DNA from 3 places in the Pseudomonas sp. AB39(2026) genome. Region 1 is predicted to be linked to each of the others. Evidence: predicted binding sites of a transcription regulator. Region 1 holds the regulator's gene; each other region holds the start of a gene.
The links. Region 1 encodes sigma-54, which starts transcription at its own class of promoters, with help from an activator protein. Its sites were predicted from a motif close to ANTGGCATNNANNTTGCTNT; they were not measured.
Positions count from the first base shown of each region.

Region 2: the regulator sigma-54 is predicted to act here: its motif matches at 1,806-1,825, upstream of flgB (flagellar basal body rod protein FlgB).
Region 3: the regulator sigma-54 is predicted to act here: its motif matches at 1,979-1,998, upstream of glnA (glutamate--ammonia ligase).

Region 1 covers NZ_CP195212.1:2,363,169-2,367,549, reverse strand. The annotation lists gene rapZ (RNase adapter RapZ) at 1-785, opposite strand, end outside; gene ptsN (PTS IIA-like nitrogen regulatory protein PtsN) at 788-1,252, opposite strand; gene hpf (ribosome hibernation-promoting factor, HPF/YfiA family) at 1,260-1,571, opposite strand; gene ACSAMW_RS10740 (RNA polymerase factor sigma-54) at 1,706-3,214, opposite strand; gene lptB (LPS export ABC transporter ATP-binding protein) at 3,351-4,076, opposite strand; gene lptA (lipopolysaccharide transport periplasmic protein LptA) at 4,076-4,381, opposite strand, start outside.
Region 2 covers NZ_CP195212.1:1,554,972-1,559,352, forward strand. The annotation lists gene flgE (flagellar hook protein FlgE) at 1-152, opposite strand, end outside; gene ACSAMW_RS06795 (flagellar hook assembly protein FlgD) at 182-892, opposite strand; gene flgC (flagellar basal body rod protein FlgC) at 903-1,352, opposite strand; gene flgB (flagellar basal body rod protein FlgB) at 1,356-1,763, opposite strand; gene cheR (protein-glutamate O-methyltransferase CheR) at 2,103-2,930, opposite strand; gene ACSAMW_RS06815 (chemotaxis protein CheV) at 2,978-3,904, opposite strand; gene flgA (flagellar basal body P-ring formation chaperone FlgA) at 3,998-4,381, shown strand, end outside.
Region 3 covers NZ_CP195212.1:2,947,417-2,951,797, forward strand. The annotation lists gene typA (translational GTPase TypA) at 1-196, opposite strand, end outside; gene thiI (tRNA uracil 4-sulfurtransferase ThiI) at 314-1,768, opposite strand; gene glnA (glutamate--ammonia ligase) at 2,088-3,494, shown strand; gene ACSAMW_RS13600 (chorismate mutase) at 3,635-4,186, shown strand; gene ACSAMW_RS13605 (DUF4124 domain-containing protein) at 4,252-4,381, shown strand, end outside.

The DNA of each region.
Region 1 (4,381 bases):
AGATAGACCGAGCGATGGTGCCCTCCTGTGCAACCAATGGCAACCGTAACGTAAGCCCGGTTGCTGGCTGCAAAACGGGGGAGCCATTTCAGGAGGTACTGGGAGATATCCTGGAACATGTCCTCGACATCTGGTTGTGCTGCCAAGTACTCGATAACGGGCTGCTCCAGCCCCGAATGCTCCCGGAGCTCGGGCTTCCAGTAAGGGTTGGGCAGGCAGCGGACGTCGAACACCAGGTCTGCGTCCGTGGGCATGCCGCGTTTGAAGCCAAAAGATTCCAGCAGAAACGCCGTGCCTGCTTCCGGCTTGTCCAGCAACCTGAGCTTGAGTGTATCCCGCAGTTGGTACAGGTTCAGGTGAGTGGTGTTTATCTTGAGGTCGGCCAAGTCCGCAATAGGGCTCAGCAAGTCGCTTTCCACGCCTATGGCTTCGGCCAGCGAGCGGTCGGCGCTGGTTAATGGGTGACGACGACGGGTCTCAGAAAAGCGCTTGAGGAGCGTATCCTCGTCCGCATCCAGAAACAGCACGTCACATTGGATGTGCTTATGGCGGACCTCTTCGAGCAACTGTGGGAAGCGCGAAAGGTGGCTGGGCAGGTTACGCGCATCAATGGATACCGCTACCAGCGGCTCGGCCAGTTCGGTATGGATCAATGCACGGTCTGCCAGCTCTGGCAGAAGCCCGGCCGGCAGGTTGTCTATGCAATAGAAGCCGTTGTCTTCCAGTACATCAAGGGCGGTGCTCTTGCCGGAGCCTGAACGACCGCTCACGATGACCAGGCGCATGGTCAGGCGCCAGCCTGCGCATTGAGCACCACCTGGTACAGCGCGGTACTGTCTTGGGCAGAGCGCAACTGCTCTCGCACGTCCTTGCGGTCCAGCATGCTTGCAATCTGACGAAGCAATTCAAGGTGCGCATCGGTAGCCGCCTCGGGTACCAGTAGCACAAAGATGAGATCTACGGGCGCGCCATCGATAGCGTCGAAGTCCACAGCTGCCTGCAGGTGCAAAAGCGCACTCATGGGTTGATCGCAATTAGCCAGGCGGCAATGGGGGATGGCGATTCCGTTTCCGAAACCGGTTGAGCCCAAGCGTTCACGAGCGAGCAGGGCATCGAATATCACCTGCTGGCCGACCTGAGGCAGGTCTGCGTGAATCAGCCTTGAAATCTCTTCAAGAACACGTTTTTTACTGCCGCCCGGCACGTTCACGAGTGAACGGCCGGGGGTCAGGATATTGTCTATTCGAATCATTGGGGGTTCAGCGAGCGGCCGCACCTTGCAGGTGGCTCTGCTGTTTTTCCTTATGCTTGAGCAATTGCCGGTCGAGTTTATCAGTCAGGAGGTCGATAGCGGCATACATATCGTCATGTTCCGCCTGGGCAACGATTTCTCCGCAGTTTGGCACCCGGAGGGTGGCCTCCACACGCTGCTTCTGTTTTTCCACTTCCATGATCACCTGCACGTTGGTGATCTTGTCATAGTGCCGCTGAAGCTTGGCGAGTTTTTCGGTGGTGTAGTTACGCATGGCGTCGGTCACATCCAGCTGATGCCCACTGATGTTGACTTGCATACTGCTTCTCCTTGTTGCCAGTGCATAAAGAGGCAGGCGAGGCACCTGCCACTGAAACGCTGGTGGCATCCCGGTAACGCGACATTGGCGTGCGTGCTGTAGCGCCAGTGACAGCAGGCGTTTCCGGGTGAGGCTTACATCAACCGCTTGCGTTCGCTCGAGGGCGCGATCCCTAGGGACTCGCGGTACTTGGCGACAGTGCGGCGTGCGACCTGAATGCCTTGTGCCTCCAGTAAACCAGCGATCTTGCTGTCACTCAATGGCTTTTTCTGGTTTTCCGCCGCTACCAGTTTCTTGATGATCGCCCGAATGGCCGTGGACGAGCATTCACCGCCCTCTGACGTGCTCACATGGCTTGAGAAAAAGTACTTCAACTCGTATATGCCGCGGGGCGTATGCATGTATTTCTGAGTAGTCACCCTGGAAATGGTGGACTCATGCATACCCACCGCTTCAGCGATGTCGTGCAGCACCAGCGGCTTCATGGCCTCATCGCCGTATTCGAGGAAGCCACGCTGGTGTTCGACGATCTGGGTCGCCACCTTCATCAGCGTCTCATTGCGACTTTGCAGGCTCTTGATGAACCAGCGCGCTTCCTGCAGTTGATTGCGCATGAACGTGTTGTCGGCGCTGCTATCTGCGCGGCGAACGAAGCCTGCATATTGCGGGTTTACGCGCAGGCGTGGCATCGACTCCTGGTTCAGCTCTACCAGCCAGCGCTCGCTATCCTTGCGTACAATCACGTCAGGCACCACGTATTCGGGCTCGCTGGATTCTATCTGCGAACCTGGGCGAGGGTTGAGGCTCTGTACCAACTCGATGACCTGGCGAAGCTCATCTTCCTTAAGCTTCATCTTGCGCATCAGCTGGCTATAATCCCGCGCGCCCAGGAGTTCGATGTAGTCCGCCACCAGGCGTTGAGCCTCGGCCAGCCAAGGCGTTTTTGCAGGAAGCTGCCTTAATTGAAGCGCCAGGCATTCACTGAGCGTGCGCGCCCCGATGCCGGCTGGCTCGAACTGCTGAATGCGGTGGAGCACGGCTTCCACTTCGTCGAGCTCGATATCCAGTTCCGGATCAAACGCCTGGCAGACGTCTTCCAGGCTTTCCTCAAGGTAGCCCTGGTTATTGATGCAATCGATCAGCGTGACCGCTATCAGTCTGTCGTTGTCCGACATGGGCGCCAGGTTGAGCTGCCACAGCAGATGGCTCTGCAGGCTTTCGCCTACCGATGTACGGGTTGTAAAGTCGTACTCGTCATCATCACCGCCTGGCAGGCTGCTGGCGCTGGTCTGATAAATGTCTTCCCAGGCCGTATCCACAGGAAGTTCGTCAGGAATGCGTTCATTCCAATCGCCTTCCTCGCTGGTTTCCGAAGCACTGGAGGTTTCCTGGAACGTGGTTTCCTGAAAGGTAGGCTCCTGGGCTTCGACAGGCCCGGACTGCTCGGCTTTGTCGGCCAGCGGGTCAGTGTTGTCGAAGTCGTCGCCTTCTTCCTGGCGTTCAAGCATTGGATTGGACTCCAGCGCTTCCTGAATCTCCTGCTGGAGGTCCAGGGTCGAGAGCTGGAGTAGGCGGATGGCCTGTTGCAACTGCGGCGTCATCGTCAGTTGCTGGCCCATCTTAAGGACAAGCGATGGTTTCATGGTGTGAGCTTGACACCCTGGTTGCCGGCGCGAGGCGCCATCCACAACGGGCGCCCCAGAGAGGCGCCTGAACTTAAGCAAATTATATGCCTGAAACCAGGGTGTTTGCCTAGAGGTCTTTACATTAAGACACGGCCTACAGCCGGAACTCGTGCCCCAGGTACACTTCCTTCACCAGGTCATTGGCAAGAATAGTTGCCGAATCACCCTCTGCAATCAACTGGCCATCGTTCACAATGTAAGCGATTTCGCAGATGTCCAGGGTTTCTCGGACGTTGTGATCGGTGATCAGCACACCGATGCCCTTGGCCTTGAGGTGATGAATGATCTGCTTGATATCGCCTACGGAGATGGGGTCTACCCCGGCAAAGGGTTCGTCCAGCAGGATGAATTTAGGCGCTGTGGCCAGCGCTCGTGCAATCTCTACCCGGCGGCGCTCGCCCCCGGACAGGCTCATGCCGAGGTTGTCCCGGATGTGCGTGATGTGGAATTCCTGCAGCAGGCCTTCCAGGGCCTGGCGACGACCAGCAGCGTCCAGGTCCTTGCGGGTTTCCAGGATGGCCATGATGTTGTCAGCCACGGACAGCTTGCGGAAAATGGACGCTTCCTGGGGCAGGTAGCCGATGCCGGCCTTGGCACGGCCATGCATCGGCTGGTGGCTGACATCCAAGTCGTCAATCAGTACGCGCCCCTGGTCAGCCTGTACAAGGCCAACAATCATGTAAAAGCACGTGGTTTTGCCAGCCCCGTTCGGCCCCAGCAGGCCAACGATCTGCCCGCTTTCGATGGAAAGGCTCACATCCCTTACCACTTGGCGGCTTTTGTAGCTCTTGGCCAGATGCTGGGCCTTCAACGTCGCCATTACTGGGCCTTCTGCGGCTGATCGGTTTTCTTCTTGGGCTGAATCACCATGTCGATGCGTGGGCGCGGTGCAGTGACCTTGCTACCCGTTGCACGGCCAGCGTTCACAACCTGGCGTACCGTGTCGTAGACGATCTTTTCGCCTTCGGACGTATTGCCATCGTTGATGACCTTCGCCTTGTCGATCAGCACGATACGGTTCTGAGAGGCAAAGTACTGGATAGTGACGCCATAGGCCTGGACGATCGGCTTGTCCACGGCAGGCTTCTGCTCGTAGTACGCCAGGTTGCCCACAGCCGTGAACAC
Region 2 (4,381 bases), 810 kb from region 1:
CTGCCAAGGAACAGCGAGTTGGCGTACACGTCACCGAATTCGGCACGCGACTTCTTGAAGCCCGTGGTAGCCACGTTGGCAATGTTGTTGCCAGTAACGTTGAGGGCGGTGTTGGCTGCGTTGAGACCGCTAAGGCCGGTATTGAACGACATAGTGCTGACTCCAGTGCCGATAAGCCGGCTTACGATCCGATGGTTTTGACGTTGGCCAGCGATACGCTGGAGCCGTCCGACAGTTTGAGTTTCATGTCACCTGAGGTACTGCCGACCGTCACACTTGTGACGGTTGCCGGCAGGTACGTAGTCTGTGCAACTTCTTTGCCATCCACTGTGGCACTGGCGACAAATTTATAGGTGCCAGACGTAAGCGCCGTACCGTCGTTGCTCTTGCCGTCCCAAGTGAAACCGACGGTGCCTGCAGCCTGGCTGCCCAGATCGATGTTCTTCACCAGGTTGCCGTTGGCGTCATACACCTTCACAGTGGCGTCAGTGGTAGACGACGCCAAGTCAAACTGGCCGGACATCCCAGTGCTGGTATTCACGGTGGCCGTGCTGTTCTGGGCCAGTACCGAATGCCCCACCAGTGCCGAGGCTTGCAGTGACTGGGTAGAGGTGTAGTTGGTGGCGAGCCCGGACACCGTATCGTTCAGGTTGTTGATGCCTTCCACGCTACTGAACTGAGCCAACTGGGCGACGAATTCAGAGTTGTCCTGAGGGTCCAGCGGGTTCTGGTTCTTCATCTGGGTCACGAGCAACTGCAGGAACGTGTCCTTGCCCATGGTCTGGGTGCCGGTCTTGGACGTCGTGGACGTGTCGGCCTTGGTCTTGTCAGTGCCGGTAACTGCGTACTGCGAGAGTATCGAAGCGCTGGCGGCGTCAGAGGTAGTCGTCATGGTTTTTCCCTTACTGACCCAGCGTCAGTACTTTCTGCATCATGGTTTTTGCGGTGTTCATGATGTCGGCATTGGTCTGGAAAGACCGGCTTGCAGAAATCATGTCGGCCATTTCTTCAACAACGTTCACGTTGGGGTAGTACACATACCCGTCCTTGTTCGCCGCCGGGTTGTTCGGTTCGTAGCGGGGCTCCAGGTTGCTCTGGTCTTCAACGATGCCGGACACCTGAACGCCCTGCCCGCCATTGGCCTGGTCGTCGAACAGCGAGCTGCTGCCGCTGGTGCCGCCGGCCTGGTCGGCCAATACGGTGGCAAACACGGGATGGCGCGCACGGTAGGTCTGGTCGATGCTGGACGAGACGGTTTCGGCGTTGGCGATGTTGCTGGCGGTGGTGTTGAGGCGAGTGGTCTGAGCACTCATGCCGGTACCGGCAATGTTGAATACGCTGGAAAGCGACATGGGTTACTCCCCCTTGATGGCCGTGACCAGGCCACGGAATTTGTTGTTGAGCAGCGTGAAGCTGGCCTGGAAATCCACAGAGTTCTTGGCGTAGTTGGCTTGCTCGATCTGTGCGTCTACCGTGTTCTGGTCCAGCGATGGCTGGGTGGGTACGCGGTATTGCATGGTCCCGTCTTCGTCGCTCAACCCCTGGGCATCGATGTGCATGCTGTTGGTACGCTCAAGGCCAAAACTGCCGTGCTGAGCTTTGTCCGCCTGTGCAGCTAGCACAGACGAAAAATCTACGTCCCGTGCCTTGTAGTTAGGGGTGTCGGCGTTGGCCAGGTTGTTAGCCAATACTTCGGCACGCTGGGCGCGGAAGTTAAGCGCCTGCTCGTGTATGCCGAGTGCCTTGTCGAAACTGATGCCCATGATCGGTACCTCTGCGACGAAACTGTGTGTGCTGCAAGAGATATAGCAACTGCCGTGCCAAGTTTGTAAGCCCTTGTTTTAACTGGGCCTATGGCCCGAGGTAAAAATCTGTCGTCAGAAAATCGACTAGTTTTTTACGATGGCAAGCGGCAAACCCGCAACAGTGGCGCCAGAAAAAAATGTTTGGCAGAAAAGGGTGTGCAAAAGCTCGGCCAAGAGTGAGGCCGCTTGCCGCCGAAGGCAGAAGCCGGAAGCTTGCTTATGAGGGTGGCGGGGCATTCACAGAAAGCGCCCGCTCCCATAGAGGCTCCGCGGCAGGGAGCCTCTAATGTAGGAGGGTCAGATTGCCTGGTAGATGATGCCAGGGCTGCATTGGACCATCTTGTACTTCTCTGGCAGGCCATTAAGGGCCTCGGAGGCACCCAGGAACAGGTAGCCGCCCGGCTTTAGGGTGCTGTGGATACGGGACAGAATGTCCTTCTTCACTTCGGCCGAGAAGTAGATCAACACGTTGCGGCAGAACACCACATCGAACTTGCCCAGCGAAACGTAGCTTTCAAGCAAGTTGATAGGCCTGAAATCAATGCGGCTGCGAATAGGCGCCTTGACCGCCCACCGGTTGCCCGGTTTCACGTCAAAATAGCGTTGCAGGCGCTCCTGGGACAGGCCGCGACCGATGGCCAGGCTGTCGTACTCGCCGCTTTTGCAATTGAGCAGCATGGAAGGCGACAGGTCAGTGGCGGTGATCTGCACGCCGCCTTTGAGTGCCCCTGGGTTGGCCTGGGTGAACTCCTCGATCGTCATCGACAGCGAATATGGCTCTTGCCCAGACGAGCAGGCTGCCGACCAGATACGCAAGCGCTGGCCAGGGCTGGCCTTGATCATTTCAGGCAGCACCTTGTTCTTCATCACGTCGAAGGGGTAGGTGTCCCGAAACCACAAGGTCTCGTTGGTGGTCATGGCATCCACTACTTGCTCGCGCAGCCCGCCCCTGGGTTGAGTCTGAATGCGTTGCACCAGTTCGCCCAGGGTCTTGATACCTTGCTGTTCCATGAGCTTGTTGAGGCGGCTGGACACCAGGTATTGCTTGTTCTCGCCCAGCACAATGCCACAGGCCTTTTCCAGGAAGCCCCGGAACTGCTCAAAATCCAAATTTGCCGTAGCCAATGTCGCCGCCTCTGAAATTGTTCAATCTGCACCGTGCCGAAGCCCGGTCACCCTTTTGCATTGATGCGTTCGACCACGCGCGAGGCGAGATCGTCCGGCCGGAATTTGGCCAGGAAGTCATCGGCGCCCACTTTCTTCACCATCGCCTGGTTGAATACGCCGGACAGCGACGTGTGCAACACAATATGGAGCTTCTGCATGCGGGGGTCGCTGCGGATTTCGGCCGTCAGCGTATAGCCGTCCATTTCCGGCATTTCGATGTCGGAAATCAGCATCAGAAATTCTTCGTGCGGGTCCTTCCCTTCAGCCACCATGGCCTGGAGGTACTCCAGTGCCTGGCGCCCGTCATTAAGGGCGACCACCTCCACTCCGACCGTTTCCAGGCAACGGCTCACCTGCTTACGGGCCACTGAAGAGTCATCCACGGTCATCACACGCAGCGATACTGCTTTCTTGTGCACTTCTTCATTGACCACACCGCTACTGATCGCTTCGGACACTGGCGATACTTCGGCCAGAATCTTCTCCACGTCGATGATTTCCACCAACTGGTTGTCCACGCGTGCGACCGCTGTAAGGTAATGGTCACGGCCTGTGCCCTTGGGTGGCGGCTGTATGGCCTCCCAATTCATGTTCACGATGCGCTCGACCGAATGCACCAGGAAGCCCTGAATCTTGGTGTTGTATTCAGTGATGATCACAAAGGGGTCTTGTACCGCTTCCAGCGAGCGAGAGCCCGTAGCCATGGACAGGTCCAGGATCGGAATAGTCGCGCCACGAATATTGGCCACCCCACGCACCACCGGGTTGGACTTGGGCATCAACGTCAACTTGGGGCACTGCAGCACTTCGCGAACCTTAAAGACGTTAATGCCGTACAACTGCTTGCCGTTCAAACGGAACAACAACAGTTCAAGGCGGTTCTGCCCTACCAGTTGCGTGCGCTGGTTTACTGAGTCCATCACACCAGCCATATCAAACCTCCACCTTGTACTGTCGGCTCCTCGGCGTTTCGTTCAAGCCAGGCAAGCGCGCATTTTTGGCACGTCGCTTGCTCAAGCATAGCCATGAACGAGAAAACGCCATATTCACGACATCTGATTGCGACCCTGTACGGGTTGTTCGCCACCTTGTGTCTGTTAGCATCCGGGCGGCTGCTTGCCGACGACATCACAGCGCCCGAACAGCTTATCGGTGTGACACAAGGGTTTCTTGAGTTCACCGTGGAAGATTATTTAGCGACCAGCCAGACCGAAGGCCGTTATGAGATCGAAGTGGCGAACCTGGACCCCCGCCTGCGCATGCCCCAATGCGACCGGGAACTGACAGCCAAGCTCGAAACCCCTGCCATTCCGCTGGGCCGCGTGACGGTACGGGTACGCTGTGAGGGCGGCTCTCCCTGGACCATCTTCGTACCCGCTAGCGTCAAGCTTTATAGAGAGGTGGTGGTG
Region 3 (4,381 bases), 580 kb from region 1:
TCCATTTGATAGCCGTGTTCTTGGCCAGAATGGTAATGCCGCGCTCTTTTTCCTGGTCGTTGCTGTCCATCACGCGCTCGTCGTTCAGCTCCTTGCGGTCCAGGGTGCCGGACAGCTTCAGGAGCTTGTCGACCAGGGTGGTTTTACCATGGTCAACGTGGGCGATGATGGCGATGTTGCGAAGGTTGTCTCTCACAATACAGGTCTCGGTGATGAATTCGGTGGGGCCGGCTCAAGGCGACGGCGGATCAATTGGCGCAATCAGCGCGCCGGGTCAGGGGGGCGATGGCGACCACGGCCGCCAAGGCCCCTCCTAGGCCGGACGATAAACGCGCACATTGGCGTGCCCCTCGCTGAGCAGGTGGTGAGCATGCAGCCTGCTCATGACACCTTTGTCGCAGTACAACAGGTATTGCCGGCCTGGATCGAGATCCTTGAACCGGCTGTTAAGGGCATAGAACGGTACCGCATGGACATCGACGCCCTCGATAAGCAATGGGGCATCTTCCTGGGCATCGGGGTGGCGAATGTCCAGCACAACATGGCTGGTCAAGGCTTCGGCCACTTCTTCGATTTCGACTTCCTGGCCTAGCTCGTCGATCACATGGTCGATGGAAACCAGACGCGCCCGCGCCAGGGCAGCCTCCAGCACGGCCATGTCGAAACGCTCTTCTTCGCGTTCGATGCGGTAGCCGCGGGCGCTGGTAGTCGGGTTTACAGAGATCACGCCACAATATTCGGGCATATGCTTGGCAAAGTCGGCGGTGCCGATAGCCGTTGCGGTGTCAATGATGTCCTGCTTGTGCGAAGCAAGCAATGGGCGCAGCACAAGCGTTGGGGTTGCCGCGTCGATTACGGCCAGGTTGGTCAGGGTCTGGCTGGACACCTGGGAGATCGCTTCACCTGTAACCAGTGCGTCGATTTCAAGGCGCTCGGCCATGCGGCTGGCAGCGCGCAGCATCATGCGCTTGAGGATGACGCCCATCTGGCTGTCGTCTACCTTGGCAAGGATTTCGCCAACCACCTCTTCGAACGGCACGCTGATGAACAACACGCGGTGCGAGCTGCCGTACTTCTTCCAAAGGTAATGAGCGACTTCCATCACGCCCAGTTCATGTGCACGGCCGCCCAGGTTGAAGAAGCAGAAATGGGTCATCAACCCACGCCGCATCATCTGGTAGGCCGCCACGGTGGAGTCGAACCCGCCGGACATCAGCACCAAGGTCTGTTCCAGCGCACCCAAGGGGTAGCCACCCAGGCCTTTGTGCTGGTCATGGATCACGAACAACCGTTGGTCGCGAATTTCCATTCGCACGACCACTTCCGGGTTTTTCAGGTCGATTCCGGCCGCGCTGCACTGCTGGCGCAACTGGCTGCCCACGTAACGATCCACATCCATGGAGCTGAACCCATGACGCCCACCGCGCTTGCAACGAACGGAAAAACGCTTGCCAGCCAGCTTGTCGCCAAAGTGCGCTTTGCACTTGGCCACGATATCGTCGAAGTCCCCTAGCGGGTATTCATCCACTTGCAGAAAATGAGCAATACCTGGTGTGCAGCACAGGCGCTCGGTCAGCTCTTTCAGGGCCTTGGCGTCGCTGAGCTTCGTTTGTACCTCGAGGTTGTCCCATACGCCGACCACTGAAATGTCCGGGTCCAGGTCACGCATGACCGCGCGGATATTCTTGGCGAGCTGGCGGATAAACCGCTTGCGCACCGGCGGGCTTTTAATGGTGATCTCGGGAAAAACTTTAACGATCAGTTTCATGAACAGCGCGCACAATGCCCAGCTGAAAAAAGGGGCGGCATTATAGCGGAAATTGTTCAAGCTTTGACCAACTATATATCAGAACCCTTCAAGGCACTGTTTTGGAGCTCAAGCCGGAGCGTTCGCCCTATAATAGGGCATCCATTTTTTGAGTGTTGGACGCAAACCCTTGTAAACCGGCCAGCTTTTGATGGCTGCCCATCTTTGGGCACTGGCATGCAAATTGCTCTCTTGTGAGGCAGGTTGCCATGGCCGAGTATGCGGCGGCAGCACTGAATCCAGGGGCGCATAGTCCGTCCCCATCCACCCGGAGGACAACATGTCGAAGTCGGTTCAACTCATCAAAGATCATGACGTAAAGTGGATTGATCTGCGCTTCACTGATACCAAAGGCAAGCAGCAGCACGTCACCATGCCAGCCCGTGACGCCCTGGACGATGATTTCTTCGAGCACGGCAAGATGTTCGATGGCTCCTCTATCGCTGGCTGGAAAGGCATCGAAGCCTCTGACATGATCCTGCTGCCGGACGACGAAACCGCCGTGCTGGACCCCTTCACCGAAGAGCCTACGCTGATTCTGGTCTGCGACATCATTGAGCCGTCGACCATGCAAGGCTACGACCGCGACCCGCGCGCCATCGCCCACCGTGCCGAGGAATACCTCAAGTCCACCGGTATCGGCGATACCGTGTTCGTAGGCCCGGAGCCAGAATTCTTCATCTTCGACGAAGTGAAGTTCAAGTCGGATATCTCCGGCTCCATGTTCAAGATCTTCTCCGAACAAGCCTCCTGGATGACCGACCAGGACGTTGACGGCGGCAACAAGGGCCACCGCCCAGGCGTGAAAGGCGGCTACTTCCCAGTGCCACCGGTCGACCACGACCACGAAATTCGTACGGCCATGTGCAATGCACTGGAAGAAATGGGCCAGACCGTCGAAGTGCATCACCACGAAGTGGCGACTGCAGGCCAGAACGAAATCGGCGTCAAATTCAACACCCTGGTGAAGAAAGCCGACGAAGTTCAAACCCTCAAGTACATCGTGCATAACGTAGCCGACGCTTACGGCCGCACTGCCACCTTCATGCCCAAGCCACTGTACGGTGACAACGGCTCAGGCATGCACGTGCACATGTCCATCTCCAAAGAAGGCAAGAACACCTTCGCTGGCGAAGGCTATGCCGGCCTGTCCGAAACCGCCCTGTACTTCATCGGCGGCATCATCAAGCACGGCAAGGCACTCAACGGCTTCACCAACCCGGCCACCAACTCCTACAAGCGCCTGGTGCCTGGTTTCGAAGCCCCGGTGATGCTGGCCTACTCGGCTCGCAACCGTTCGGCGTCCATCCGTATTCCTTACGTGTCCAGCCCTAAAGGCCGCCGTATCGAAGCACGCTTCCCGGACCCAGCTGCCAACCCGTACCTGGCCTTCGCTGCACTGCTGATGGCTGGCCTGGACGGCATTCAGAACAAGATTCACCCTGGCGACGCTGCGGACAAAAACCTGTATGACCTGCCACCTGAAGAGGCCAAGGAAATCCCGCAGGTTTGTGGCAGCCTCAAAGAAGCCTTGGAAGAGCTGGATAAGGGCCGTGCCTTCCTGACCAAGGGCGGCGTGTTCTCCGACGACTTCATCGATGCCTACATCGAGCTGAAGGCCGAAGAAGAAATCAAGGTGCGTACCTTCGTACACCCACTGGAATACGACCTGTACTACAGCGTCTAATCCCTCTGGCTGTACACAAGAGGCCTCCTTCGGGAGGCCTTTTTCATGCCCAGAAAAAAAGCCCGATACATTTGCTCGCTGGCCCCTGCCTCGGTTTGCTGGCATAACAAGGCGCGACTTCGACGACTCTGGACCTTGTCATGTTCAAACGCCCTGCCTGCTACCTTGCCTTGGCCTCAAGCCTTATGGCCACCTCAGCCTTTGCCGCTGCGCCAGTTGAGCTGCAACCCTTGCTGGCCAGCATCGAGCAACGCCTCAACATTGCTGACCAGGTAGCGTTAAGCAAATGGGACAGCAAAAAGGCGGTTGAAGACCGCACGCGTGAGCGCGAGGTGATTGCAGGGGCCGTGGTGCTGGCGCCGAACTACAGCCTTGAGCCTGCTTTCGTAGAGCAGTTCTTTGCGGCCCAGATAGAAGCCAACAAACTGGTGCAGTACGGCCACCTCAATGAGTGGCGCATGGCGGGCAAGGCGCCAGATAGCCCACGCCCCGACCTAGTGGGGCAAATTCGCCCGCAACTGGATGGCCTGCAGAAAACGTTGCTGGACCAGTTGGCTGCTTTCGCGCCTCATCGTACGAACGCTGCCTGCCCTCAATGGATAGCAGAGACTGTAAACCAGGGCGAGCGTGACGAGCTTCACCAGCTTGCATTGATTCGTGCCACCGGCGAGTTATGCCTGGGGCCGCATTAAGCTGTGAACGGCTGGGCGGTCTGATCTATGCTGGGCAGGCCGCTGATGCCACTTGAGTAGCCCTCATGCACCGCCTCCTTTTGCTATTGCTCAGCCTTCTCTGTACTCAGGCTGAGGCCCAGATCTACAAGTCCACCGATGCCAATGGCAATACGGTTTATTCAGAGCAGCCCCCCGCCGGGCGCGCCTCACAGA